Regions from separate parts of the Paracoccus sp. SCN 68-21 genome, predicted to be linked through region 1. Evidence: riboswitches for the same ligand, from Rfam matches in the RefSeq annotation. Region 1 holds a riboswitch; the other holds the start of a gene.
What was found. Region 1 has a riboswitch for cobalamin ahead of ABS73_RS15870 (DUF1636 domain-containing protein). Riboswitches for the same ligand answer to the same signal wherever they lie in the genome.

Region 1 (14,411 bases):
CGGTCAGCATGCGCATGCGGTCGCTGTCGGGGGCGTCCACCGCCTCGGCCATAAACGAAGCCGCGTCGATGCCGATGGGAAAGGCCTGCGTGCGCACGTCGCGCCCCGCGATGCGGAACCGGTCGGGCGAGACCAGATCGCCATCGGCCAGCTGACGCGCGCTTTCGGCGAATGCGCCCATGTCCCGATCGGCCTGGAACCCCAGCAGGTCGTAATGCGACAGCCAGTCGAACAGCTGGGACGGGTTGGGCAGGGCCGCGCAATCGGCCGGGCCGGGAAAGGGGATGTGCAGGAAATGCCCGATCTTGTTGCCGACCCCCAGGGCGCGCAGTTCGGCGGCCAGCGGGAACAGGTGGTAATCCTGCACCCAGATGCGGTCGTCAGGGCGCAGATGCGGCACGATCATCCGCGCGATCAGCGCATTCACGCGGGCATAGCCGTCCAGATATTCGGGCTGGATGCGCATCAGGTTCGGCCGCCCGTGGCACAGCGGCCAGAGGATCGAGTTGGAATAGCCCAGATAATATTCCTCGTGATCCTGCGGGGTCAGGTCAAAGGACATGCGCTGGAAGGCGGCGCCCGGATGGTCCTGCAGGTCCGGTGCGGGATGGTCGGTCACCTCGCCCGAGAACCCGATCCAGACGCCGCCAGAGCTGCGCAGCGCATCCTCCAGCGCGACGACCAGCCCCCCCGACGGATTCTTGCCCAAAGGCAGGCGGTTCGACGCGACGACTAGGCGGGACATGCGGTTTCCTCAGGTCAGAGATGCGTCAAGCCAGGCGGCCAGCGCGGCAGGGTCGGACAGGCGGTGATGGGCGGCGGTGGGCCCGTCGCCAATCTTGATGGCAAAGCCGCCTTGGGACTGGGCGTGGGCCATGGCGGGTTCGTCGGTGGTGTCGTCGCCCGCAAAGACCGGCATCCGGCCCGCAAAGGGCGGCAGGGTCAGCAGATGCGCCATGGCGCTGTCCTTGCCGACGCCGCCGGGGCGCAGCTCCAGCGCCATCTTGGCGGGCTGCAGCACCAGATGCGGATGCTGTGCGGCCAGATCCTGCATCACCGTCTCGACGAAATCGCGCAGCTGGGGCGCGTCGCGGTAATGCAGCGCGACGCCGTGGGGCTTTTCCTCGACCAGCAGGGCGGGATGGGGGGCGGCGCGGTCGCGGGCCGCGCGGTGCAGCGCGGGCGCGTCGAAATCGACCTGATGCAGGGTGGTGATGCGGCCCGGTTCCAGCGACAGCTCGGACCCGTGGCTGCCCGCGACAAAGCCCGGAAAATCGGGCAGGTGCCCGCGCAGGTCGGCCACGTCGCGCCCCGAGATCAGCGCCACCGCGCCCCCCTGCCGCCGATGCAGCGCCGACAGGCGGTCACGCAGCGCGGCGCTGACGACGACCGCGTCCGGGCGCGGCGCGATATCGACCAGGCAGCCGTCGAAATCCAGAAACAGCGCGGCATCGGGGGACAGCAGGGGCAGGGTCATCGGCACGAGACACTCCGTTCAGGTTTCACAAGGTGAACCCTGAGACAGGCCCGCAGGTTCACCGCCATGTGATCTTTTGTGCATTCAATCGCGCGCGCTGTCAAAACTCGACGCCCGCCTGCGCCTTGATGCCGGCGCGGAAGGGGTGCTTGATCTGGGTCATCTCGGTCACCAGGTCGGCGGCCTCGATCAGCGCCTCGGGGGCGCCGCGGCCGGTCAGCACGACATGGGTCATGGGCGGTTTCTCAGCCTCTAGAAAGGCCAGCACCTCGGCCACGTCCAGATAGCCATAGCGAAAAGCGATGTTGATCTCGTCCAGCAGGACCATGCGGATGGCGGGGTCGCGGATCAGCGATTTGGCCTTGTCCCAGCCCGCCGCCGCCGCCGCGATGTCGCGCGATTTGTCCTGGGTCTCCCAAGTGAAGCCCTCGCCCATGGCGTGGAACTGGCAGATCTCGCCGAAATGCGTGGTCAGCAGCGTGCGTTCGCCCGTGTCCCACGCGCCCTTGATGAACTGCACCACCGCACTGGGCATGCCATGCGCGATGCAGCGCATGATCATGCCGAACCCGCTGGAGGATTTGCCTTTTCCTGGTCCGGTATGGACGATGATTAGGCCCTTTTCGCCGGTCTTGGTCTGCATCATCCGGTCGCGGGCGGCCTTTTTCTTGGCCATCTTGGCGGCGTGGCGGTCCAGATCATCGGCGGGAACAGGGTCGGTTGGGGTCATGGTGCGGCTCCTCAATGGTTGACAAATCGCGGGCGCGGGGCTTTTGGTGGGCCCGTGTTGGTTCCTGTCGTAAGGCAGGCGAAGAGGGAATGCGACAGGGTCCTGACGGACCCCAAGCGCAGCCGCCCCCGCGACCGTGACCGGAAAGGTCGCCCGATCCACTGGCCCCACGGGGTTGGGAAGGTGGGACGACCGTTGGGGAGACCCTGAATCCGCAAGCCGGGAGACCTGCCAGCACCTGACGATGACGGGCGAACGGGGTGTTTCGCAACCGGCAGGCGACGGGCGGATCCTTTCCGTGCCGCCCCCTTTCGGCCTGCCCCTTTGCCCCCGACCAAGGGAAGGCCCGCGATGCGCGCTGTTCTGCATGTCTGCACCACCTGTCGCGGCGCCCTGCCCGACCCCGATGCCGATCCCTGCGCGCCCCGCCCCGGCGCGCGGCTGATGGAGGTGCTGACCCGCACCGCCCCCGAAGGGGTCGAGATCCGCCCCGTCGAATGCCTGTCCGCCTGTTCGCAGGGCTGCGCCGTGGCCCTGTCGGGTCCGGCCAAGTGGTCCTATGTCTATGGCCGCCTGACGCCTGAGGACGCCGCCGAGATCGCCGCAGGCGCCCGCGCCTATGCCGCCACCGCCGACGGGGTCGTGCCCTGGCGCGAACGCCCCGCCATCTTCCGCAAGCAGAGCCTTGCGCGGATTCCCCCGCATTTCCCCCCGCAGGAGTGACAATGACCGACCTCGTGAAAACCCCCGTCACCGTGATCACCGGCTTTCTGGGCTCGGGCAAGACGACGCTGATCCGGCATCTGATGGCGAATCCGAACGGCCTGCGCCTGGCGGTCATCGTCAACGAATTCGGCACCCTGGGTGTGGATGGCGACATCCTCAAGGGCTGCGCCGATGACAGCTGCCCGGCCGAGAACATCATGGAGCTGTCGAACGGCTGCATCTGCTGCACGGTCGCCGATGATTTCATCCCCACGCTGGAGGCGCTGATGGCGCTGCCGCAAAAGCCCGATCACATCCTGATCGAGACCTCGGGCCTGGCGCTGCCGAAACCGCTGCTCAAGGCCTTCGACTGGCCCGCGATCCGGTCGCGGATCACCGTGGACGGCGTGATCGCCCTGGCCGATGCCGAGGCCGTGGCCGCGGGCCGCTTTGCCCCCGACGTGGCCGCCGTGGACGCGCAGCGCGCCGCCGATGACAGCCTGGACCACGAGACGCCCCTGTCCGAGGTCTTTGAGGATCAGATCGCCTGCGCCGATGTCGTGCTGCTGACCAAGGCCGATCTGGCCGGCGAGGCGGGCATCAAAGCCGCCCGCGCCGTGATCGAGGCCGAGGCGCCGCGCCCCCTGCCCATCCTGACCGTCACCGAGGGCGCCATCGACGCCCGCCTGATTCTGGGTCTGGGCAAGGCCGCCGAGGACGACCTGGACGCCCGTCCCAGCCACCATGACGGCGCCGACGACCACGAGCACGAGGATTTCGACACCGTCGTCATCGACCTGCCCGAGATCACCGACCCCGCCGACCTGGCCGCCCGCATCGCGCGGCTGGCCGCGGAACAGCACATCCTGCGCGTCAAGGGCCACGTCGCCGTCGCGGGCAAGCCGATGCGCCTGCTGGTCCAGGCCGTGGGCGGGCGCGTCCGGCACCAGTACGACCGGCCCTGGGGCGACAGCCCGCGCCGGTCGCGGCTGGTGGTGATCGCCGAGCATGACCATATCGACATGGCCGCGATCCGCGCCGTGCTGGACGGTGTGCCCGCATGACCGGGGCTGCCTGATGCATGTCATCTTTCGCGAACAGGTCGGGCTGGATCAGTCTGATGCCCCCTATGATCCCGGCCAGACGCCGGCGGATCTGGTGGTCCTGTCCTTTTCGGACAGCGACCTGGGGGCCTTTGCGGAAGGCTGGAAGCGGGCGGCGGGCGGCCTGCCCTCCACCCGGCTGTGCAATCTGGTGGCGCTGCGGCACCCGGTCTCGGTCGATACCTATGTCGAACAGACGCTGTCGGGGGCACGCGGCATCCTGATCCGCATCATCGGCGGAGAGGCCTATTGGCCCTATGGCCTGGCATCCGTGCAGGATCTGGCGCGGCGGCAGGGCATCGCGCTGGCGGTTCTGCCCGCGGACGGGCGCGACGATGCGCGGCTGGATCAGATGTCCACCGTGCCCGCATCGGTGCTGCGCGTGCTGCGGCGGCATTGCGAACAGGGCGGCGCGGTGGCGGCGCAGGCGGCGCTGGCGCAGCTGGCCATAGCGGCGGGCCTGGACGCGGCGCCGGTGCCTGGCATCAAAACGCTGCCGCAGATGGGGTTCTATGACCCGGATCACGGCGTCATCGCCGATCCGGGGGCGCCACACGCGCTGGTGACCTTCTATCGCAGCTGGCTGGCGGCGGCGGACATGGCGGCGATCGACGCGCTGATCCGGGCGCTGCGGGCGCGGGGCATCGCGGCGGTGGGGGCTTTTGCGCCCTCGCTCAAGACCGCGGGGCTGGCCGATTGGCTGCACGCGGCGCTGCCGCAGCCGCCCGCGATGGTGGTGAATGCCACCGCCTTTTCGGCGGGAACCGAGGCGCCCTTTGCCCACTTCCCCGGCCCGGTCTTTCAGGTGGCGTTGTCCACCAACCGCCGCCGGGACTGGGCCGGGGCGGAACGCGGGCTGTCGCCGTCGGACCTGGCCATGAACGTGGTCCTGCCCGAGGTGGACGGCCGCATCTTTGCAGGCCTGATCAGCTTCAAGTCGCCTGCCCCGCGCGACCCTGACCTGCAATATTCGCGCTTTGCCCACCGCCCCGACCCGGCGCTGGTCGCGGCGGCGGTGGATCGCATCGTGGCCTGGGGCGCGCTGGCGCAGGGGGCGGGCCGCGTGGCGATGGTGCTGTCCACCTATCCGGGGCGCGACTGGCAGCAGGCCCATGCCGTGGGGCTGGACGCGCCGGCCTCCGCGCAGGCCGTTGGGGCGATGCTGGGCGCCGAGTTGCCCGCGATGCCGGACGGGACCGTGGCTTGGCCGCTGGACGACTATCGTGCCGCCCTGGCCCGCCTGCCGCAGGTCCTGCAGGACAATCTGCACGCGGCCTGGGGGCCGCCCGAGACCGACCCCGATTGCCGCGACGGCGCCTTTCACCTGCGCGCCAGCCTGCACGGGCCGGTGATCCTGGCGCTGCAGCCCGAGCGCAGCCACCGCGCGGGGCGCGAGGACAGCTATCACGACCTGACCCGCGTGCCGCGCCATGCCTATGTGGCCTTCTATCTGTGGCTGGCGCAGCAAGGCGCGCAGGCGCTGATCCATATGGGCGCGCATGGCACGCTGGAATGGCTGCCGGGCAAGGCGGTGGCGCTGTCGGGCGACTGCTGGCCCGCGGCGCTGCTGGGCGCGATGCCGGTGATCTATCCCTTCATCGTCAACGATCCGGGCGAGGCCGCGCAGGCCAAGCGCCGCATCGGGGCCGTGACCCTGGGCCATATGCCGCCGCCCATGCGGGAGGCCGCCCTGCCCCCCGGCATGGCGGGGCTGGAGCGGTCCTTGGACGAATATTCCACCGCCGACGGGCTGGACCCCGCCCGCCGCGACCGCCTGATCGCCGCGATCCGCGACGAGGCGCGTGCCCTGGGGGTCGAGGCCGATCTGGGCATCCCGTCTGATGCCAGCGCCGCCGAGGCGATCACCCGCATCGACCGCTTTGTCTGCGACATCAAGGAAAGCCAGTACGGAGAGGGGCTGCATGTCTGGGGCAGCGGCGCCTGCGGTCAGGCCGAACGGGACGGGCTCATGGCCGCCCTGGCCGGGCGCTTTGTGCCGCCGGGGCCGTCCGGGTCGCCCAATCGGGGGCGGTCGGACGTCATGCCCACGGGGCGCAACCTGTTCAGCGTGGACCCGCGCGCCGTGCCCACGCCATCCGCCCATGCGCAGGGGGTGAAACTGGCCGAGGAGCTGCTGCGCCGCCACCTGCAGGATCACGGCGACTGGCCGCGCGGGCTGGTCGTGGACCTCTGGGGCAGCGCGACCATGCGCACCGCGGGCGAGGAATTCGCCATGGCCCTGCATCTGGCCGGGCTGAAGCCGGTCTGGGATGCGGGGTCGGGCCGCGTGTCGGGGGTCGAGGTCGTGCCGCTGGCGCTGCTGGGCCGACCGCGGATCGACGTGACGCTGCGGGTCTCGGGCCTGTTCCGCGACGTGTTCCCGGTGCTGGCCCAGCTGTTTCAGACCGGGGCCGCGACGCTGGCCGCACGCGACGAGGCCCCCGACCAGAACCCCTATGCCGGGGGCGCGCGGGTGTTCGGCCCGCAGCCCGGCCAGTACGGGCTGGGCATGGGCACCGCGCCCGACACCTTCACCGATGAGGCGCGTGCGGCGGCGGGCGAGGCGTGGATTGCGGCCTCCAGCTGGGCGATCGGCGCGGATGGCACCAGCCACGAGGCCCGCGACGCGCTGGAGGCGCGGCTGACCCGCGCCGACAGCTTTGTCCACGCGCAGGACCTGCCCGAGACGGACCTGCTGCTGGCTGCCGATTATGCCGCGCATGAGGGGGGCTTCGCCGCCGCCATGGCGCGGATCGGGGCCGCGGCACCCGCGCTGTACCACCTGGACGCGACGCAGCCCGACCGCCCCCGCGCCCGCACCCTGACCGAGGAGATCGCCCGCACCACCCGCGCCCGCGCCGCCGACCCGGCCTGGGCCGATGCGATGACCGCGCATGGATACCGGGGCGCAGCCGAGATCGCCGCCACGCTGGACCACATGGCGGCCTTTGCGCATCTGGCGGGGGCGGTACCCGCGCATCTGTTCGACCTGTATCACGACGCGACCCTGGGCCGCCCCGAGATCGTCGATTTCATGCAGGGCGCGAACCCCGAGGCGCTGGCCGCCATGCGCGACCTGTTCCAGCGGCTGCACGATGCGGGGCTGTGGGTCACGCGGCGCAACTCGATCGCGGCGGGGCTGTCGTGATCCGCGGCTGGTGCCCCGGCGCGCTGCGCCCGATGGAATCGGGCGACGGATGGGTGGTGCGCATCCGCCCTCCCGGCGGGCGGCTGAGCCATGCGCAGGCCCAGGCCATCGCCGATGCCGCCGAGGCCCATGGCAACGGCGTGATCGAACTGACGGGCCGCGCCAACCTGCAGCTGCGTGGCGTGACGCCCGCGACCCACGCGCCTCTGATCGCCGCGCTGCGCCAGCACGGCCTGATCGACGCGGACACAGCGACCGAACAGCGGCGCAACATCATCGTCACGCCCTTTGCGGCGGCGCAAACCGATGCGCTAGCGGCCGAACTGGCCACTACCTTGGCCGAAAGCGGCCTGCCCCTGCCCGCCAAGTTCGGCTTTGCCGTCGATACCGGCCCCGCGCCCGTCCTGACCCGCGATCCGGCCGATATCCGCATCGAACGCGGCCCCGGCGGCCTGATCCTGCGCGCCGACGGCATGGCGCAGGGCGCTGCCTTTGGCGGCCATGACCAGGCGATCGCGCTGGCCCGCTGGTTCCTGGATCAGGGCGGCGCACCGCAGGGCCGGGGGCGCATGGCCGCGCTGATCGCGGGCGGCGCGTGCCCCCCCGGCGCGACGCTGGCGGCCACGGACGGCGAGCCCGCGCAGACCCCCGGACGGGTGCCGCAGGGCATGCTCGTCGGGCTAGAATTCGGGCAGATCCCACCCGACACGCTGCGGCGGCTGGCCCGGCTGGCGCCTCTGCGCCTGACGCCGTGGCGGATGCTGCTGGCCCAGGGGGCGCGCGCCCTGCCCGCGCTGGACGGGCTGATCGCGGACCCCGCCGACCCGCGGCTGCGCCTGCGCGCCTGCCCCGGCGCGCCCGCCTGTCCGCAGGGGCATGGCCCGACCCGTGACGTCGCGCGCAGCCTGGCCACCCTTGTTCCCGACGGAGCGATCCTGCATGTCAGCGGTTGCGCCAAGGGCTGCGGCTGGCCCCGCGCGGCGGACGTGACGCTGACCGCGACGCCCGCCGGGTTCGACCTGATCCGGCACGGTCGCGCCCATGACGTGGCCGCCCTGCGCGGCCTGCACCCCGATCAACTGCCAAAGGTTCTGTGATGCCCCATGACTATGAAAAGGACGGCGCCGCCATCTATCGCCAGTCCTTTGCCACCATCCGGGCCGAGGCCGATCTGGCGCGTTTCGACACCGATGAGGAACCCGTCGTCGTCCGCATGATCCATGCCGCGGGACTGGTGGGCCTGGAGCGCGACGTGGCCTTCACCCCCGGCATGGCGACCGCGGCCCGCGCGGCTCTGGCCGCAGGTGCGCCGATCCTGTGCGACGCGCGCATGGTCAGCGAAGGCATCACCCGCCCGCGCCTGCCCGCCGACAACGCCGTCATCTGCACCCTGAACGATCCGCGCGTGCCCGACATGGCGCGCGACATGGGCAACACCCGCAGCGCCACCGCGCTGGAGCTGTGGCGCCCCTTCCTGGAGGGCGCGGTCGTGGCCATCGGCAACGCGCCCACCGCGCTGTTCCACCTGCTGAACATGCTGGAGGACCCCGCCTGCCCCCGCCCCGCCGCGATCATCGGCTGTCCCGTGGGGTTTGTCGGCGCGGCGGAATCGAAAGACGCGCTGATGGCCGCGCCCCCGGTGCCGTCGGTCATCGTGCGGGGCCGCCTTGGCGGGTCGGCCATCACCGTCGCCGCGATCAACGCGCTGGCCAGCCGGAGGGAATGATGGGACGCATCATCTGCGCAGGGCTGGGGCCGGGCGATCCGGACCTGATCTCGGTCCGGGCCGACAGGGCGGTGCGCGGCGCGCGCCACGTCGCCTATTTCCGCAAGCCCGGCAGGCCCGGTCAGGCGCGCCGCATCGTCCAGGGCATGCTGGCGCCGGATGCGGTCGAATACCCGATGGAATACCCGGTCACGACCGAAATTCCCTTTGACCACCCTGATTACAACGACGCGCTGGCGGGGTTCTATGACCTCTGGGCCGCGCGGCTGGCGCAGCTGGCGCAGACCGAGGATGTGGTCGTCCTGTGCGAGGGCGATCCGTTCCTTTACGGCAGCTTCATGCATCTGCAGATCCGTTTGCAGGGGCTGGCCCAGGTCGAGGTGATCCCCGGCATTCCCGGCATGGTCGGCTGCTGGAACGCGCTTGGTCAGCCGATGACTTGGGGCGACGATGTGCTGACCGTGCTGATGGGCACCCTGCCCGAATCGGAGCTGATCCGCCACATGCAGGGCAGCGACGCGCTGGTGGTGATGAAGACCGGCCGCAACCTGCCCAAGCTGCGCCGCGCCTTGGCGGCATCCGGTCGTCTGGCCGACGCCTGGCTGATCGAGCGCGGTACCATGCCCGGCCAGCGCATCGCGCCCCTGGCGGATGTGGCCGACGACGATTGCCCCTATTTCGCGATCCTGCTGGTGCATGGGCACGGGCGGCGCCCCATGGCGCGGGTGGCGGAATGAGCGGCTGGATCACCGTCGCGGGGCTGGGGCCGGGGTCCGACGCCATGGTGACGCCCGAAGTCGCCGCCGCGCTGGAACAGGCGACCGACGTGATCGGATACATCCCCTATGTCGCCCGCGTGGCCGCGCGCCCCGGCCTGACCCTGCATGCCAGCGACAACCGGGTGGAGCTGGACCGCGCCCGCCACGCGCTGTCGCTGGCCGCAGGCGGTGCGCGGGTGGTGATCGTGTCCTCGGGCGATCCGGGGGTGTTCGCCATGGCCTCGGCCCTGTTCGAGGCGCTGGAGGAGGCCGGGGGCGATCCCGACATCCGCATCCTGCCGGGCATCACCGCGATGCTGGCGGCCGCGGCGCGGGCCGGCGCGCCCCTGGGCCATGATTTCTGCGCGATCAACCTGTCGGACAACCTCAAACCCATCGCGCTGATCGAACACCGCTTGCGCCACGCGGCGCGGGGCGATTTCGCGATGGCCTTCTACAACCCGCGCTCGGCCAGCAGGCCGCAGGGATTCGCCCGCGTGCTGGAGGTCCTGCGCGAGGAATGCGAACCCGGCCGCCTGCTGATCTTTGCCCGCGCCGTCAGCACCCCGGACGAGGCCTTGCGCGTCGTCACGCTGGCGGAGGCCACCCCCGACATGGCCGACATGCGCACCGTGGTGCTGGTCGGAAACGCGGCCACGCGGCGGGTGGGCCGGTGGGTCTATACCCCGCGCGGGGCGGTCTGATGCAGCCAGTCCAGCGCCTGCTCTGGTGCGGGAACCTGGGGCCTGTCGGGGGCCGGGGGCCGGTCGATCATGATCACGCGGATGCCCAGATCGCGCGCGGCCTGCAGCTTGGCGCTGGCCCCCGCGCCGCCGCTGTTCTTGGCGACCAGATGGGTGATGCCATGCGCCGCCATCAGCGCCCGGTCGCCCGCGACATCGAAAGGGCCCCGGGCAATCACCACCTCCGCGTGCGGCAGGGGGGCCACGTCGGGCGCATCGACCAACCGCAGCAGCCAGCGATGCGGCAGGGCGGCAAAGGGGGCCAGGGTCTGCTTGCCGATGGCCAGGAACACCCGCGTGGGCGTGACGGGCAACGCCGTGACCGCGCCCGCGATATCCGCCACCTGCGTCCAGCCGGGACCGGCCTGCCAGGCCGGGCGGCGCAGCATCAGCATGGGCACCCCCGCCGCATGGCAGGCGGCATCCGCATTGCGGCTGATCTGGGCGGCAAAGGGATGGGTCGCGTCGATCAGATGGGTGATCCGCTGGTCGCGCAGGTATCGGCCCAGCCCATCGGCGCCCCCGAACCCGCCCACCCGCATGGGCAGCGGCTGCGCCAAAGGTGCCGCCGTGCGCCCGGCATAGGAGAACACCGCATCGACCCCCGCCCCCGCCAGAATGGCGGCCATGCGGCTGGCCTCGGTCGTGCCCCCCAGCAGCAGGACGCGCATCATGTCTGACCCCTGGCTGACGATCATCGGCATGGGCGAGGATGGACCGGCGGGCCTGCCGGATGCAAGCCGTGCCGCGCTGGACGCGGCCCAGGTCGTCTTTGGCGCGCCCCGTCTGCTGGACCTGGCCGGGGTGGCCGGGCAGCCATGGCCGGTGCCCTTCGATCTGGCGCCTCTGCTGGCGCGGCGGGGCGCGCGCGTGGCGGCGCTGGTGTCGGGCGATCCGTTCTGGTGCGGCGCGGGTGGCAGCATCGCGGCCGTGCTGGAGCCGCACGAATGGCGCGCCCTGCCCGCCCCCGGCGTGCTGTCGCTGGCAGCCGCACGCCTTGGCTGGCGGCTTGAGGCGGTGGTGACCCTGGGCCTGCACGCGGCCCCCCTGTCGCGCCTGCGCCCGCATCTGGCGCGCGGCTGCCGCATAATCGCGACCCTGCGCGACGGCGACGCGCCCGCCGCCCTGGCCGCATGGCTGGTGGACCAGGGCGCCGGGGCTGCGCGGCTGACGGTGCTGGAGCGTCTTGGCGGGCCGCAGGAGCGTGTCCGCCAGACCCGCGCCGATGCCTTTGCGCTGGATTGCGCGGCACCCGTGGCGGTGGCCATCGACGGGGCGGATCTGCCGCGCGGCTTTGGCCTGTCCTCGGTGCCGGGCCGCCCCGAGGACAGCTTTGCCCATGACGGACAGATCACCAAGTCGCCCATCCGCGCCCTGACGCTGGCCGCCTTGGCTCCGCGCGCAGGCGAGATGCTGTGGGATATCGGCGGCGGCTCGGGCTCGGTCGCGGTGGAATGGGCGCTGGCCGGGGGGCGCGCCGTGACGGTAGAGCCGCGCGCCGACCGCATCGCCACCATCCGCGCGAATATCGACGCCTTCGGGCTGGGCGGCCGCGTCACCGCGATCCACGGCGCGGCCCCTGGCGCGCTGCCGCAGGGCAGCCCCGATGCGATCTTTGTCGGCGGCGGGGCGGATGCGGCGCTGATCGCGCATCTGTGGGACCGGCTGACCCCCGGCACGCGTCTGGTCGCCAATGCCGTGACGCTGGAGACCGAGGCCCTGCTGGCCGACTGTCACGCCCGCCATGGCGGCCGCCTGCTGCGCATCGACATCGCCGAGGCCGCCCCCTTGGGCCGGATGCGCGGCTGGACCGCCGCCCGCCCCATCGTGCAATGGAGCGTGACATGCGCATCGCCGGAATAGGCTGTCGTCCCGGCACGCCGCTGGCGGACCTGTCCGCCGCGCTGCAGGCCGCGGGTGGCGCGGATGCGCTGGCGACGATCCCCGATCGTGCCCCCGAAATCCGGCCCTTGGCCGATGCCCTGTCCCTGCCCCTGCATCTGGTGCAGGTCGCGGGCATCGCCACCCCCACGCAATCGCCGCGCATCCTGGCGCTGCACGCCACCGGGTCGGTGGCCGAGGCCGCCGCCATCGCGGCTGGCGGCCGCCTGACCCATCCGCGCCGGACCTTCGGCCCCATCACCATCGCCATCGCAGAGGTTCCATGACCGTCCATTTCATCGGCGCAGGCCCCGGCGCGCCCGACCTGATCACCCTGCGCGGCCGCGACCTGATCGCGGCCTGCCCGGTCTGCCTCTATGCGGGGTCGCTGGTGCCTGCGGCCCTGCTGTCCCATTGCCCGCCCGGCGCGCGCATCGTGAACACCGCCCCCCTGTCGCTGGACCAGATCATTGAGGAAATCGCCGCTGCCGATGCGGCAGGCCATGACGTCGCGCGGCTGCATTCGGGCGACCTGTCGGTCTGGTCCGCGATGGGCGAGCAGATCCGCCGGTTGCGGGCGCTGGACATCCCCTTCGACGTGACGCCGGGCGTGCCCAGCTTTGCCGCCGCCGCTGCCGCGCTGCAGACGGAACTAACCCTGCCCGGCCTGGCGCAATCGGTCGTGCTGACCCGCACGCCGGGGCGCGCCTCCTCGATGCCGGAAGGCGAGACGCTGGCCGCATTTGCCGCGACTGGGGCGACGCTTGCGATCCATCTGTCGATCCACGCGCTGGAGCAGGTTGTGGCCGATCTGACGCCGCATTACGGCCCCGACTGTCCGGTGGCTATCGTCTGGCGGGCCAGTTGGCCGGACCAGCGGGTGATCCGCGCGACCCTGGCCACGGTGGACGCGCAGGGCATCGACCGCACCGCGCTGATCCTGGTCGGCCCGGCGCTGGCGGCTGAGGGGTTCGACGACAGCCGCCTTTATGCGGGCGATTACGACCGACGCTATCGCCCGGTCGGTGACGCGCCGAGGTTCCCGGAATGACGCCGGGCCTGATGATATCCGCCCCCGCATCCGGCACGGGCAAGACGATGCTGATGCTGGGCCTGCTGACCGCGCTGCGCAGGCGCGGGCTGGCGGTGCAGCCCTTCAAGTCGGGGCCGGATTACATCGATCCGGGGTTCCATCTGGCGGCCTCGGGGCGCGCCAGCTTCAACCTGGATGCCTGGGCGATGGAGCCGGGGCGCCTGGCCGCCCATGTCACCGGACAGGACGATGCCGACCTGGTCCTGGCCGAGGGGTCGATGGGCCTGTTCGACGGCGTGGCGACAGCGGGAGAGACCGGCATCGGCTCTAGCGCGGAAATCGCGATGATGATGGGCTGGCCCGTGGTGCTGATCCTGGATGTCAGCGGGCAGGCGCAATCGGCGGCGGCGACCGCGCGGGGCTTTGCCACGCTGCGGCCCGATCTGCCGTTCGCGGGGGTGGTGCTGAACCGCGTGGCCTCCCCGCGCCACGACCGGCTGATCCGCGAGGGGATGACCCAGGCCGGCATCCGCGTGCTGGGCAGCCTGCCGCGACAGGGCAACATCGTGCTGCCCGAGCGTCATCTGGGCCTGATCCAGGCCGAGGAGACGGCGGGGCTTCAGGCCATCCTGGACCATGCGGGCGATTTCATCGCAGCGCATTGCGATCTGGATGCGATCATCGCCGCCGCCGCGCATCGCGCCCTGCCCGACGCGCCCGCGCCACGTCCGCTGACGCCGCCCGGGGGCCGCATCGCGCTGGCCCGCGACGCGGCGTTCAGCTTTGTCTATCCGCATGTGCTGGAGGCGTGGCGGCGGGCGGGGGCTGTGATCCTGCCGTTTTCGCCGCTGGCCGATGAGGGGCCGGATGACAGCGCCGATTGCTGCTGGCTGCCAGGCGGATACCCGGAGCTGCACGCGCCCCGGCTGGCCGCCTGCGACGGGTTCCGCACGGCCATGCACCGCTTTGCGGCGACGCGGCCGGTGCATGGGGAATGCGGCGGCTACATGGCGCTTGGGGCAGGTCTGGTGGACGCCGATGGCGTACGCCACCAGATGTTGGGCCTTCTGGGACTGGAGACCAGCTATGCCAAACGCCGCATGCACC
Region 2 (14,411 bases), on a different contig from region 1:
CCGCGTGCTGCTGCGGGCACGCCCCCTGCTGCTGCTGGACGAACCCTTCGCGGCGCTTGGCCCCGCGCTCAAGGCCGAGATGCTGGCCCTGTTGGCGCAGATCGCCGCCGACACCACCGTGCTGATGGTCACCCATGACCCCGCCGATGCCCGCGCCTTTGCCCCCGACACCCTGCTGGTCGAGGGGGGGCGCGTCCACCCGCCGCGCCCGACCGGGCCTCTGCTGGACAATCCGCCACCGGGGCTGCGCGCCTATCTGGGCTGAAACCGCAGGATCGCGCTGCCGTCATCGGGGTCGGTCAGCCGCTGCGCCCGCACACCAAAGACGTCGCGCAGCAGCGCATCGTCCAGCACCTGCGCAGGCGGGCCAAGCGCCACCAGCCGCCCCGCCTGCATCACCGCCAGCCGGTCGCAGCGCATCGCCTGGTTCAGGTCGTGCAGCGCCATCACCACGGTCAGCGGCAGGCGCGCCACCAGTTCCAGCACCTGCAGCTGGTGGCGGATGTCCAGATGGTTCGTCGGCTCGTCCAGCATCAGGATGCGCGGGGTCTGGGCCAGCGCGCGGGCGATATGGACGCGCTGACGCTCACCGCCCGACAGAGAGGCCCAATCGCGGGCCTCGAACCCCGCCATGTCCAGCAGGGACAGGGCGTGGGTGACATGCGCCTCGTCCTGGGGCGACCAGGGGGCGCGCGCGTCCAGCCAGGGGGTGCGGCCCAGCTCGACCGCGTCGCGGACGGTCAGGCGCTGTGCCGTCTCCGAGAATTGCGCGACAAAGGCCAGGCGGCGCGCCACCCCGCGCGGCCCAAGGGCCGCCAGCGGCTGGCCCTCCAGCGTGACCTGCCCCCGGTCGGGGCGCAGCAGCCCGGCCAGCAGCCGCATCAGCGTCGATTTGCCCGACCCGTTGGGGCCGATCAGGCCCAGAACCTCGCCCTCCTGCACCGCCAGGGTCACGCCGTCGACGATGCGCGCGCCGCCGCGGCGCAGGGTCAGATCCTGCCCCGACAGCATCACGACGCCCCCCGGTGGCGGATCAGGATCACCGCAAAGATCGGCGCGCCGACCAGCGCGGTCACGACGCCGATGGGCAGGACCTGCCCCGGGATCAGCACCCGCGACAGGATATCGGCCCCGATCAGGAACACCGCCCCGATCAGCGCGGATGCCGGCACCAGCCGGCCGTGCCGCACGCCGACCAGCAGCCGCGCGGCATGGGGCACCACCAGCCCCACGAAACCGATGGCCCCGGTGATCGACACCATCACGGCGGCCGCCATCGCCGCGGCACCGATCAGCACCACCTGAACCCGCCGCACCGGCACCCCCAGAGAGGCCGCCGATTCCGCGCCAAAGGCGAATGCGTCCAGGCTGCGCGCATGGGCCGCCACCACCACCAGCGCGATCAGCGCGGCGGGCACGGCCAGATGCACATCGGGCCAGCGCACGCCCGACAGGTTGCCCAGCAGCCAGAACATCAGCCCGCGCGCCTGTTCCGCGCTGGCCGATTTCGCGATCACGAAGGAGGTCAGCGCATTGAACAGCTGCGATCCGGCGATGCCCGCCAGCACGATCTGACCCGCGCCGCGCGCGCCCGGACCGCCGCCCGACAGCCGCGCCAGCCCCGCGACCAGCGCGAAGGCGGTCAGCGCGCCCATCAGCGCACCGCCCGACATGGCGACCATGCCACCGCCCACACCCGCCACCGTCACCAGCACCGCCCCGGTCGAGGCCCCCGCCGAGATGCCCAGCAGCCAAGGGTCCGCCAGCGCGTTGCGCAGCAGCGATTGCAGGACCAGCCCGCAGATCGCCAGCCCCGCCCCGCAGGCCCCCGCGACCAGCGTGCGCGGCAGGCGATAGGACCAGATGATCCCCGCCTCGATCGCGTCCAGTGCGTGATCGGCGCCCCACAACCGGTTGGCCAGTACCTGCAGGACGGTCGTCACCGAAATCGGGGTCTCGCCGATGCAGATCCCGGCCAGCAGGGCCGCGGCCAGCACCGCCGCGACCCAGGCCGCCTGCCGGGCGGCACGCAGCCCCTGACGGGTCAGGGGCGGGCTGGCCGTGGCCACGCTCATCGCGGCAGGTCCGCCATGGCGTCGGTCAGCGCCTCCAGCCCGTCGATCATGCGGATGCCGGCATGCATTGCCTCGGCGTCCAGGATGATGATGCGGCCTTCGCGCACGGCGGTCATCTGGCTGGTGACGGGGTCGCGGGCCAGGAACTCCAGCTTGGCCTCGTGGTCATCGGCGGGAAAGCGGCGGCGGTCCATCCGCGCGATCACGATGACCGAGGGGTCGGCGCGGGCGATGGTTTCCCAGCCCACGGTTGGCCATTCCTCGTCCGAGGTCACGACATTGCGCAGCCCCAAGGCGCGCAGCATCCAAGCCGGGATGCCCCGCCCGCCCGCGACATAGGGATCGACCTCCAGATGCGCCGATGAAAACCACACCACCGCCGAGGCATCGGGCAGGTCCAGGGCCTGCGCACGATCGACCGCCGCCGCCTCTCGGGCGCGCAGGTCGGCGATCAGGGCGTCGCCCCGGTCGGACAGGTCCATGATGGCCGCGATCTCGTCGATGCTTTGGTACAGGGTGGCGATGTCGAAGTCGGCCAGGCGGGTGCCGTCGGCGCCGACCGTGTTGTTCTTCTGCGCGCAATCGGTCGGCATGACATAGGCGGGAATGCCCAGATCGGCGAATTGCTCGCGCGTGCCCACCACGCCCTGCGCGCCGATCATCCAGTCGAACATCGTCGGCACGAAACCGGGGCGCTTGTTCACCACAGCCTCGAATCCGGGCATGTTGTCGGCGATGCGCTCGACCCCCTCGTTCACCTCGGCATAGGCGGGCAGCACCTCGTTGAACCACAGCGCGGTGCCCGCCATGCGGTCCTGCGCCTCCAGCGCATAGAGGATCTCGGTCGTGGATTGCCCGATGGAGACCACGTTGTCGGGCGGGCCGTCAAAGGTCAGCGGCCAGCCGCAATTGTCCAAGGTCAGCGGGTATTGGGTCGGCGCGGCCTGCGCCATCAGGGGGGCCAGCAGCAGGGCTGCGACCGAAATAAGCCGTGTCATCCGTCTTCCTTCCCGAAGAACGGGGACAGGGGCCGGAAAACCGCGCGCAAGGACCCGGGGGCCACGACATCGCACGTCCCCAGGGCACCCCGCCCGGTTGAAGTGTCGATGATGGCAGGTCTCCTGACTGGCGGATCGCGGGCTGTTCCGGCCTTCCCGCCCCCCAAGGGGACAGTGGCATCGTCGGAACAGCCTAGCCGCTTACAGTTGCGGGGGCAGTCGCGGGTTCGGCGCCTGATGGCTACACCTCACCGCGTTCCCTTTTCATCCGGCAGGAACCTTGGCCCGCCGGAAACCATCGCCGCCTGAATGGCGCGCGGGGCGGGGCGCGTCAAGCGCGGATCAGACGATCCACAGCCGGATCAGGAAGGCCACCGTGCCGATGACCGCGACGCTGGCCAGCCACAATCCCACGAACCAGCCCAGCTTGCGCAGGGGTGCGGGCATCAGTGATACCCCTCGTTCGGGTCGATCTTGCCGCGGAACACCCAATAGGAATAGGCGGTATAGGCCAGGATCACCGGGATCAGCACCGAGGCGCCGACCAGCATGAAGATCTGGCTGTTCTCGGGGGCGGCGGCCTCCCAGATGGTGACCTGGACGGGGACGATATAGGGGAACATCGAGAATCCCAGCCCCGCAAAGCCCAGGATGAACATGCCCAGGGCGAACAGGAACGGCCAGTAGTCGTGGTGATTGACCATCAGCGTGCGGAACATGCCAAAGGCCAGGGCCAGCACCGCCGCCCCGACGCCCGCCGCCAGGATGATGTTCCAGCCCCCGAACCAGCGGCTGTAATAGCCGTCCTGCAGGAACGGCGTCCACAGGCTGACCACGCCCATGAACACGACCGTCGCGACGCCCAGGACCCAGGCCCGCTTGCGCATCCGGTCCTGCAGCGGGCCTTCGGTCTTCATCACCAGCCAGGTCGCGCCCAGCAGGGCATAGCCGACCATGACCGCGACGCCCACCATCAGCGTGAAGGGCGTCAGCCAGTCCCACCAGCCGCCCGAATACTGTCGCGCGGCCTTGTCGATGTCGATGCCCTGCAGCAGCCCGCCCAGAGTGATCCCCTGCGCCAGCGCCGCCATCGCCGATCCGCCGATGAAGGCCACGTCCCAGACCTTGCGCCAGCGCGTCGTCCGCCAGCGGAATTCGAACGCGACCCCGCGAAAGATCAGCGCCAGCAGCATCGCCATGATCGGCGCATACAGCGCGGGCAGGATCAGCGCATAGGCCAGCGGAAAGGCCGCGAACAGCCCGCCCCCGCCCAGCACCAGCCAGGTCTCGTTGCCGTCCCAGACCGGCGCGACCGAGTTCATCATGACGTCGCGGTCATGGCCTTCGGGTTCGACCGCGAACAGCATGCCCAACCCCAGGTCGAACCCGTCCAGCATCACATAGACCAGCACCGCAAAGGCGATGATGAAGGCCCAGATGACGGTCAGATCCAGCGAAACGCCTTCGGCAATGGGCATGGTCACTCTCCGGGTTGGATGCGGCGGGTCGGGTGCTGCTGGGCGGGCGTGGTGCCCGCCGTGCGGATCGGGCTGTCCAGATCGTCCTTCAGGCGCGGCTCATTGCTGCTGGGGGCGCGGTTCATCAGACGCAGGATATAGTATGTCCCCGCCCCAAAGACCGCAAAATAAACGACGATAAAGGCGATCAGAGATGCCCCTACCGCCGCCGCATCCAGCGGCGCGGCGCTGTCGGCGGTGCGCAGATAGCCATAGACGGTAAAGGGTTGGCGCCCGACCTCGGTCGTGACCCAGCCCGCCAGCACGGCGATCAGGCCCGACGGCGCCATGGCCAGCGCCGCGCGGTGCAGCATCGGGCTGTCATGCAGCACGCCCCGCCAGCGCGCCCAGAGCGACCACAGCCCGATGCCCAGCATCGCGAACCCCAGGGCCACCATGATGCGGAACGACCAGAAGACGATGGCCACGGGGGGCTGATCCTCGCGTGGGATGGTGTCCAGGCCCGCCAGCGGCGCGTTCAGGTCGTGCTTGAGGATCAGCGAGGACAGCTTGGGGATGCCGACGGCATAGTCCAGGCGCTGCTCCTCCTGGTTGGGGATGCCGAACAGATACAGCGGCGCGCCTGCCTCGTGGCTTTCGAAATGGCCCTCCATGGCCATGACCTTGGCAGGCTGATGTTCCAGCGTGTTGATGCCGTGGAAATCGCCCAGCACGATCTGGACCGGGGCAAAGATCGCGGCCATCCACATCGCCATGCTGAACATGGTGCGCGTGGCCGGGCTGACGCGGTCGCGGCGATGCCGGTGGCGCAGCAGGTGCAGGGCGGCGACGCCCCCGACGATGAAGGCCGTGGTCAGATAGGCCGCCGTGACCGTGTGCATCAGGCGATAGGGAAAGGATGGGTTGAAGATGACCTGCCAGAAATCGGTGGGCAGGAACTGACCCGTGGCGGCGTCGATCTCGAACCCGGCCGGGGTATGCATCCAGCTGTTCACCGACAGGATCCAGAAGGCCGAAAAGGCCGTGCCCAGGGCCACTGCCGCGCAGGCCACCATGTGCAGCGTCGGCCCCACGCGCTCGCGGCCGAAGAGCATGATGCCCAGGAACCCGGCCTCCAGGAAAAACGCCGACAGCACCTCATAGGCCATGGGTCCGCCGATGACCGGTCCCGCCTTGTCGGAAAAGACCGACCAGTTGGTGCCGAACTGATAGGACATCACGATGCCCGACACGACGCCCATCGCAAAGGCCAGGGCAAAGATCTTGACCCAGTATCGGAACAGATCCAGATACTTGCTGTCCTTGGTCCACAGCCACAGCCCGTTCAGAACCGCCAGAAAGCTGGCCAGGCCGATGGTGAAGGCGGGAAACAGAAAGTGGAAGCTGACCGTGAAGGCGAACTGAATGCGGGCCAGCAGGATCGCGTCGGCATTGTCGAACATCGGGTGCCTTTCACGGCAAAGGCACGCGCCGGGGCGTGGCCGGTTCGGGACGGGCGTTCCGGGTCCGGGCGACCCGCGACCTTGCGCCGTGGCCCGCACCCCTGAACATGGTCGAATTGTGCGCCCGCCCCCCCGACACATGCAAGAGCCTTGATGTCACGCCCCCCTGCGCTGTGGCCGATCTGCCCACCGGCCTGCCGTCCAGCGCCACCCCCCGGCCGCTACGGTTTGCCTCATCGGCCCCGGCGCGCTAGGGCGGGGCATCGCAGCGGAGAGCCTCCATGACCGTCTTTCTGACCGGCCTGATGACCGGACTTGGCCTGATTCTGGCGATCGGCGCGCAGAACGCTTTTGTCCTGCGTCAGGGGCTGCGCGGGCGGCATGTGCTGGCGGTGTGCCTGACCTGCGCGATCTCGGATGCGGTGCTGATCGCGGCGGGGGTGGCGGGGGCCGGGGTGCTGATGGCGCGGATGCCCTGGCTGGACCCGGTGATGCGGCTGGCGGGGGCGGCCTTCCTGATCTGGTACGGGGCGCGCAGCCTGCGCGCGGCCCTGACCGCGCAGGACGCGCTGCAGGCCGCGCCGGGCGGGTCGCAGGGGCTGGGGCGGGTGCTGCTGGCCTGTCTGGCCATCACCTGGCTGAACCCGCATGTCTACCTGGACACGGTGGTGCTGCTGGGCGCCATCTCGACCCAGTTTCCAGGGCGCGAAGTGGCTTTTGCCGCGGGCGCCATGACCGGGTCGCTGCTGTTCTTTTTCAGCCTGGGTTATGGCGCGGCATGGCTGCGGCCGGTCTTTGCCCGCCCGGCGGCGTGGCGGCGGCTGGAGCTGGCGGTGGCGCTGGTCATGTGGGCCATCGCCCTGCGGTTGCTGTGGCCGTGGATCGCGGGCTGACGGGGGCAAAACCCCGTGACTGCGGCATCATATCTGTTGAAAAACCGCGCGCACGGCCTTAACTGCAACCGCACCCACAAGGCCGTTGGCGCCGTGGTGCCTCACCGGCCCCGCACGCCCGCCGGCTCCCGACAGGCGCCGGCACGGCTGGACGCAGAACGACAGGCCTTGATGCTCGACCAACCTCTATCCCCCCGCAGCGCCCGCGAATGGCTGACCACGCTGGCGCGCTATCGCGACCCCTCGACCCCGCGCAGCCTGTTCGAACTGGCCGTGACGCTGCTGCCGCTGATGGCGGTCTGGGCGCTGGCCTGGGCCGCGCTGTCGGTCAGCGCCTGGCTGGCGCTGATTCTGGCGGCGGCGAACGGGCTGTTCCTGGTCCGCATCTTCATCATTCAGCATGATTGCGGGCACGGCTCGTTCCTCAAGAACCGCCGCGCGCAGGATTGGGTCGGGCGCAGCCTGGGCGTGCTGACCCTGACCCCCTATGCGGTGTGGAAACGCACCCACGCGATCCATCACGCCTATCACGGCAATCTGGATCAGCGCGGCATCGGCGACGTGATGACGCTGACCATCGACGAATACCGGGCACGCAGCGGGTTCGGGCGGTTCATGTACCGGCTGTACCGCCATCCGATGGTGCTGTTCGTGCTGGGCCCCAGCTATCTGTTCATCCTGCAGAACCGCCTGCCCCTGGGCCTGATGGGCCAGCGGCAGTACTGGATGTCGGCGATGGGCACCAATGCCGCCATCGCGGTGCTGGTCGCGCTGATCGTGTGGGCGGGGGGCTGGCTGCCGGTGCTGGTGGTGTTCCTGCCGACCGTGGTGGTGGCCGCGACCATCGGCGTCTGGCTGTTCTATGTCCAGCACCAGTTCGAGGAGACCCACTGGTCGCGCGCCGAGGATTGGCAGATCCACGATGCGGCGCTGGAGGGCAGCTCTCACTATGTGCTGCCGCAGCCGCTGCGCTGGCTGACCGGCAATATCGGCATCCACCACGTCCATCACCTGTATTCGCGCATCCCCTTTTACCGCTTGGGCGAGGTCATCCGCGACCACCGCGAGCTGGCCGAGGCACAGCGCCTGACCATCCGCGAAAGCCTGTCGGCGGTGCGCCTGCACCTGTGGGACGACCCCCAGGGCAAGCTGATCTCCTTTGCCGAGGCCCGCGCCCGCTACGGCATCGCCTGAGGGTCAGACCAGCGCCGCCAGCAGCTGCCCGTGCAGCCGTTGGCCCGCCACGATCAGGCCGTCCACCTGCGCGCGCGTGCTGTTGAACCGCATCGGCTGGCCGCGCCGGTCGGTCACCCGCGCGCCCGCGCGTTCCGCGATCAGGGCGCCCGCCGCGATATCCCATTCCCAGGCCGCGCGCAGCGACAGGGCGGCGTCGAACCGCCCCTCGGCCGCCAGGCACAGGCGCCAGGCCAGCGATGACCGGAACTCGCGCCGGAACCCCGGCATGCCGTCGCGCCAATCGGGCGAATCGGCGATGGCGCGATAGGTCAGGACGCGGGCGCCCTCGATCCCGGCATCGGTGGGGGCGATGGGCTGGCCATTCAGCGCGGCCGGACCGTCCGCATGGGCGGCATAGGTCAGATCGGGCACCGGCAGATGCACCACCGCCGCGACGATGCGGCCGTCGCGGGCGACGGCCAGCGAATGGGCGAACCCCTCCTGCCCGTCGATGAAGGCGCGGGTGCCGTCGATCGGGTCGATGATAAAGCAGTGCTGCGCATCCTGGCGCGACGGATCGGCCTCGGATTCCTCGGACAGCCAACCATAGGCGGGGCGCGCGCCCATCAGATGCGCCTGCAGGGCGTCGTTCACGGCCAGATCGGCCTCGGTCACGGGGCCCGCGTCATCGGCCTTGTCCCAGACCTGCGGATCGCGCCGCCAGTATCGCAGCGCGATCTGACCCGCCCCGCGCGCCGCGGCGGTCAGCAGGTCCAGATCGGCCTGCGCGCCCTGCAACGACTCAGGCCCCTGCAACGGTCATGCCCTGGACCAGCAGGCTGGGCACCTCATGGCCGCGCCAGGGCAGGGCGTCATCCGCCGCCACCAGCGTCATCAGCATCTGGCGCAGGTTGCCCGCGATGGTGCATTCGTTGACCGGCCAGGCGATCCGCCCATCCTGCACCCAGAACCCCGCCGCGCCGCGCGAATAATCGCCCGTCGTCCCGTTGACCGAGGCGCCCAGCATCGAGGTCACCACCAGCCCGGTCCCCATCCGCGCGATCAGGTCGTCGCGGCTGGCCGTGCCCGGCGTCAGGATGACGTTGCTGTGGCCCGGCTGCGGGCTGGAGGCCAGGCCGCGCGAGGCCGATGCGGTGCTGTCCATGCCCAGCTTGCGCGCGGTGGCCAGATCCAGCGTCCAGCCCTGCAGCACGCCATCGGCCACGATCAGGCGGCGGCGCGTGGCCAGCCCCTCGGCGTCAAAGGGCCGCGACGAGGGATAGCGGGGCCGCAGCGGGTCCTCGACCAGATCCATGCCGGGGGGCAGGACCGGCTCGCCCAGATCGCGGCGCAGCCAGCTGGCACCCCGCGCGATGGCGCTGCCGTTCACCGCCGCCAGCAGATGCCCGATCAGCGAGGCCGAGACGCGCCGGTCGAACAGGATCGGAAAGGCCCCGGTCGGCGGCTTTTTCGCGCCGGCCCGCGCCAGGGTGCGTTCCGCGGCCAGCAGGCCGATCTCCTCAGGGGTGGGCAGGTCGGCGGCATGGACCCGCGATTCGCCGGCATAGTCGCGTTCCATCCGCAGGCCTTCGCCCGTGATGGCCACGACCGACAGCGCATGGGTGGTGCGCCCGTAGCCGCCCGAGAACCCGTTCGTCGCCGCCAGCCACATCCGCCGATGGCCATAGGCGGCATTCGCGGCCTCGACCTGGGTGATGCCCTGGACGGACAGGGCGGCGGCCTCGGCGCGCAGGGCCATGTCCTGCAGATGCGCGGGGTCCGGCTCGGGCGCGTCCTCGGTGATGTCCAGACCGCGCGCGTCGCGGGCCTGCGCCAGCTGGGACGGATCGGCCAGGCCCAGATGGTCGTCCACCGGGGCCTCGCGCGCCATGGCGACGGCGCGCGAGGCCATCTGGGCGATGGCCTGATCGCCGTGATCGGAGGAGGAGACCGCCGCCTGACGCCCGCCGATCAGCACGCGCAGGCCGATCTCGATCCCCTCGGCGCGTTCGGCCTGTTCCAGACCGCGCGCGCGCACGTCGATGCTGACCGAGCGACCGTCCACCGCCAGCGCATCGGCCTGGTCGGCCCCGGCCCGGCGGGCGGCGTCGATCAGCGCCTCGGCCAGACGTTTCAGGCGGAGGGGGTCGTCGGTGGCAGCGGTCATGGGTCTCTCTTGCGGCAAGGGAAGGGGCCGGGACGCATGCCCCGGCCCGATGTCAGGCGTCGGAGGTCACTGAATCTGCTGGCCGTTGGCAAAGATCGACCCGCCCTCGCGGAACTCGATCTCGGTCTGCAGCTGGTCCTCGGCGCCGTCGACGGGGCGGGCGAACATGGCCATCATCATGCGCGGGCCCATCAGCTGTTCGGCCGGGACGACGCCCATGGCGACCAGGCGGTCCAGGAAGGTGTTCACCCCCGAGAAGGTGCCCGACAGCGTGCCGATGGGCTGGGTCGGGTCATCGCCAAAGGTCAGCTCGCCCGACACATCGGCCTCGGCCCCCACCGCCGACATCGAGAAATCGCGGATCGACAGGCTGCGCGGCAGGAAGGGCATCTCGTCCTCGGCGGGGACGGCGGCGTCGGGGTCCATGAAGTTGCCGGTCAGCACCGCCAGCCCCTCAAGGTCAATGGACAGGCGGGCGGGGTCGCGGGGCAGGGTCGCCTCGGGGTCCATCGCCTGCCAGATCGCGTCATCCAGCGTCAGCCCGTCCAACAGATAGGTCAGCGCAAAGGGCTGCTCCGCCTCGGACGCCACGACCGGCATGGCCAGGCGGAACCGGTTCTCGGCCGCCGCATAGGCGATGGGGAAGAGCATGTCGGACGAGGTCAGGTTGACCGCCATGTCGGTCAGGCCGCCCTCATAGGACAGACCCTCGGCGCTCATGGACACGGCCAGCGTGCCGCTTGCGGCCTCGAAGCTGCCGCTGGTCTCCTGGTCGGGGCCGTCGGCGCGCAGCGCGCTGGCGCTGAAGGTGCCCGTGGTCGCGCCCATGCCCAAGGTGCCCTGACCCGCGAACCCGGCCTGCAGGGCCTGGGTCGGCTGGCTGCCGAAATTGACCTCTCCGGCGGGGGTGGTGCCGTCGCCGCTCATGGTCAGGTCGTTGATGGTGAAGGTCGCGGCGAAATCGTCGGTGGCCTCCGACCCTTCGGGGGCGTCCAGCGCGGGGCCGCTGGCGGTCAGCGACATCTCCATGCTGTCGGCGCGGCCCTCATAGGTCTGCGCGCCGCTGCCATCGGCGGCCCGCGTCATCGTCTGGACGCCCTCGACCCCGGTCAGGGTCGCGGTCAGGGGCGCGTCGTTCTCGCTGTCCAGCGCGCGGCCGGACAGGGCCATGGTTGGCATGACAAAGCTGTGGCGCATGTCGTCGGGGGTGCCCGACGAGATCGTCTCGTTGCCCGGCGCGTCCAGGGTCATGTCAAAGCCCATCGGCTCTCCCTCGGGGCCGGCATCGCGCATCACCAAGGTCATCTGGCCGTCGATCACCGACCGGACCGAGCCGTCGCCCACCGGGGTCAGCGCGATCTGGGGCATGGTGAACGAGAACTCGGCGGCCTCGGCCTCGTCCGAACTGAGCGTCACATCGGTCAGGGTCAGGGCGTCGCCTGCGGCGTCCTCCGACCCGACCTGGACCTGATAGCCCATCTGCTCATAGCTGTCGCGCAGGTTCTGCCAGACCTCGGCAGGGGTGACGTCGGCAAGGACGGGGCCAGCGGCCAGGATCAGCGCGAGGGCCGAGGTTGCAAGGGGGCGGTTCATGGCGGATACCTTTCGCAAACCTGAAATTGGCGGGATTTCTGACACAGTGACGCCGAAAGGGAAAGGGAACAAGTCGTGATCCACAGCCAGCACCGGGACGGCCTGTCCCTGTTGACCATCGACCGCCCCGACAAGGCGAACGCCCTGACCGCCGCGATGCTGCGCGACCTGCGCGCGGGTGTCGATGCCGCCCGCGGCAGCGGGGCGCGCGCGCTGATCCTGACCGGCACGGGGCGCATTTTTTCCGCAGGCGCCGACCTGGACGAGGCCCGCGCGGGTCTGGCCACCGCCCCCGAATGGGAGGATCTGTCCGCCGCGCTGGCCGCCCTGCCCTGCCTGACCATCGCGGCGCTGAACGGCACACTGGCGGGCGGCGCCTTCGGCATGGCGCTGGCCTGCGACATCCGCCTGGCGGTGCCCGAGGCGCGGTTCTTCTATCCGGTGATGCGGCTTGGCTTTCTGCCGCAGGCCAGCGATCCGGGGCGGCTGGTGGCGCTGGTGGGACCGGCGCGGGCGCGGATGATCCTGATGGGCGGCGCCCGGATCGAGGCCCCCGAGGCGCTGGCCTGGGGCCTGGTCGACCGCCTGCACCCGGCGCCCGAGCTGGCCGATGCCGCCCGCGCGCTGGCCACCGATGCGCTGGCCGCCGACGCCGCCCATGTCGGCGCGATCAAGGCGATGACGCGCTAAGCGGTCGGAACAACATTCGCGGCGGGCCGTTTGGGCAGACGGCCTGTCCTTCGCGATGCGGGGCCGCGCCGATGATTGTCCTTTTCTGCCGCCACAGCCTTGCGGACCGGGCGCGCCGATCGCAGGTAAGGCCCAAGAACCAAAGGAGTTTTCCGATGCGCACCCCCATCATGGCCGCCATTCTGGCGCTGACCACCGCCCTGCCCGCCGCCGCCGACACGATCCGGGTCGGAATGTCGGGCGGCTATTTCCCCTTCACCTTCACCCGCGCGGACACACTGCAGGGCTTTGAGGTCGATTTCCTGAACGCCATCGCCGCCGAGACCGGCAACGAGGTCGAATTCGTCACCATGTCCTTTTCGGGTCTGATCGGCGCGCTGGAATCGAACCGCATCGACACCATCGCCAACCAGATCACCATCACCCCCGAACGCGAGGCGGCCTTTGCCTTCACCCAGCCCTATGTCTATGACGGCGCGCAGATCGTGACCCGCGAAGGCAATGCGGCGGGCATCACCGGCCCCGAAAGCCTGGACGGCAAGACGGTCGCGGTGAACCTGGGGTCGAATTTCGAACAGCTGCTGCGCGAACTGCCCAATGCGGATCAGATCGACATCCGCACCTATGAGAGCAACATCGAACAGGACACCGCCCTGGGCCGGGTCGATGCGTTCGTGATGGACCGCGTGTCATCCGCGCAGGTGATCGCGCAGAGCCCGCTGCCGCTGGAGCTGGCCGGAGAGCCGTTCTCGGAGATCCGCAATGCCCTGCCCTTCCGCAATGACGAGGCCGGGCAGGCGCTGCGCGACCGCGTGGACGCCGCCATCACCACGCTGAAGGAGAACGGCACCCTGGCCGAGATATCCCAGAAATGGCTGGAGGCCGACGTCACGCAGCCCGTGGCCGAGTAAATGCGCCCCCTGGACACCGCCTATATGTGGGAGCTGGTCCCGGTCATCGCGGACTATGTGCCGCTGACGCTGTTCATGGCGGTCATCGCCATGATCGCGGCGCTGGCGCTGGCGGCGGCGCTGGCCATCGTGCGGGTGCTGCGCGTGCCGGTGCTGGACCGCATCGTGGCGGTGTTCATCAGCTTTTTCCGGGGCACGCCCCTGCTGGTGCAGCTGTTCCTGTTCTATTTCGGCCTGCCGCAGGTGGTGCCCGCCATGACCGGCATCGACGGGGTGACGGCGGCGATCATCGGCCTGACGCTGCATTTCTCGGCCTATATGGCCGAGAGCATCCGCGGCGCCATCCTGGGCGTCGACCGCAGCCAATGGGAGGCCGCCCAATCCATCGGCATGACCCAGGGCCAGCTGCTGCGCCGGATCATCCTGCCCCAGGCCGCGCGGACGGCGGCGCCGACGCTGATGAACTATTTCATCGACATGATCAAAAGCACCTCGCTGGCCTTCACCCTGGGCGTGACCGAGATGATGGGCGCCGCACAGAAGGAGGCCGCCGGCAGCTTTCTGTATCTGGAGGCGTTCCTGGTGGTCGCGCTGTTCTATTGGGTCATCGTCGAAACCCTGTCGGTCGGCCAGCGCCGGCTGGAATCCAGCCTTGGAAAGGCGGTCGCCCGATGAGCTGTCAGATCGAGATCACCGGACTGGTCAAGCGGTTCGGCACCAACACGGTGCTGAACGGCATCGACCTGTGCCTTGAGCCGGGCGAACGCGTGGCGATCATCGGGCCGTCGGGCACCGGCAAATCGACGCTGCTGCGCTGCCTGAACTGGCTGGACCAGCCCGATCAGGGCCAGATCCGCATGGGCGACGTGACAGTGGATGCCGCCCGTGCCAGCCGCGCCGACATTCTGGCGCTGCGGCGGCGGACGGGGTTCGTGTTCCAGAACTATGCCCTGTTCGCCAACAAGACCGCGCGTGCCAACATCACCGA

Region 2: linked by a shared signal. The riboswitch ahead of ABS73_RS08220 (ABC transporter substrate-binding protein) and the one ahead of ABS73_RS15870 (DUF1636 domain-containing protein) in region 1 are both predicted to bind cobalamin.

What each region holds. Positions count from the first base shown of each region.
Region 1 covers NZ_MEES01000073.1:2,916-17,326, forward strand. The annotation lists gene ABS73_RS15855 (alpha,alpha-trehalose-phosphate synthase (UDP-forming)) at 1-745, opposite strand, end outside; gene otsB (trehalose-phosphatase) at 755-1,477, opposite strand; gene cobO (cob(I)yrinic acid a,c-diamide adenosyltransferase) at 1,578-2,207, opposite strand; cobalamin riboswitch at 2,249-2,457, shown strand; gene ABS73_RS15870 (DUF1636 domain-containing protein) at 2,559-2,930, shown strand; gene cobW (cobalamin biosynthesis protein CobW) at 2,933-3,976, shown strand; gene cobN (cobaltochelatase subunit CobN) at 3,990-7,163, shown strand; gene cobG (precorrin-3B synthase) at 7,160-8,260, shown strand; gene ABS73_RS15890 (precorrin-8X methylmutase) at 8,260-8,889, shown strand; gene cobI (precorrin-2 C(20)-methyltransferase) at 8,889-9,626, shown strand; gene cobJ (precorrin-3B C(17)-methyltransferase) at 9,623-10,351, shown strand; gene ABS73_RS15905 (cobalt-precorrin-6A reductase) at 10,327-11,061, opposite strand; gene cbiE (precorrin-6y C5,15-methyltransferase (decarboxylating) subunit CbiE) at 11,063-12,253, shown strand; gene ABS73_RS15915 (cobalamin biosynthesis protein) at 12,235-12,558, shown strand; gene cobM (precorrin-4 C(11)-methyltransferase) at 12,555-13,322, shown strand; gene ABS73_RS15925 (cobyrinic acid a,c-diamide synthase CobB) at 13,319-14,411, shown strand, end outside.
Region 2 covers NZ_MEES01000019.1:32,371-46,781, forward strand. The annotation lists gene ABS73_RS08205 (thiamine ABC transporter ATP-binding protein) at 1-265, shown strand, start outside; gene ABS73_RS08210 (ABC transporter ATP-binding protein) at 253-1,014, opposite strand; gene ABS73_RS08215 (FecCD family ABC transporter permease) at 1,011-2,075, opposite strand; gene ABS73_RS08220 (ABC transporter substrate-binding protein) at 2,072-3,073, opposite strand; cobalamin riboswitch at 3,170-3,388, opposite strand; gene ABS73_RS08225 (DUF2474 family protein) at 3,416-3,520, opposite strand; gene cydB (cytochrome d ubiquinol oxidase subunit II) at 3,520-4,551, opposite strand; gene ABS73_RS08235 (cytochrome ubiquinol oxidase subunit I) at 4,554-5,993, opposite strand; gene ABS73_RS08240 (LysE/ArgO family amino acid transporter) at 6,275-6,886, shown strand; gene ABS73_RS08245 (fatty acid desaturase) at 7,058-8,080, shown strand; gene ABS73_RS08250 (3'(2'),5'-bisphosphate nucleotidase CysQ) at 8,084-8,878, opposite strand; gene ABS73_RS08255 (TldD/PmbA family protein) at 8,865-10,229, opposite strand; gene ABS73_RS08260 (DUF2125 domain-containing protein) at 10,296-11,822, opposite strand; gene ABS73_RS08265 (enoyl-CoA hydratase/isomerase family protein) at 11,898-12,512, shown strand; gene ABS73_RS08270 (amino acid ABC transporter substrate-binding protein) at 12,668-13,423, shown strand; gene ABS73_RS08275 (amino acid ABC transporter permease) at 13,424-14,098, shown strand; gene ABS73_RS08280 (amino acid ABC transporter ATP-binding protein) at 14,095-14,411, shown strand, end outside.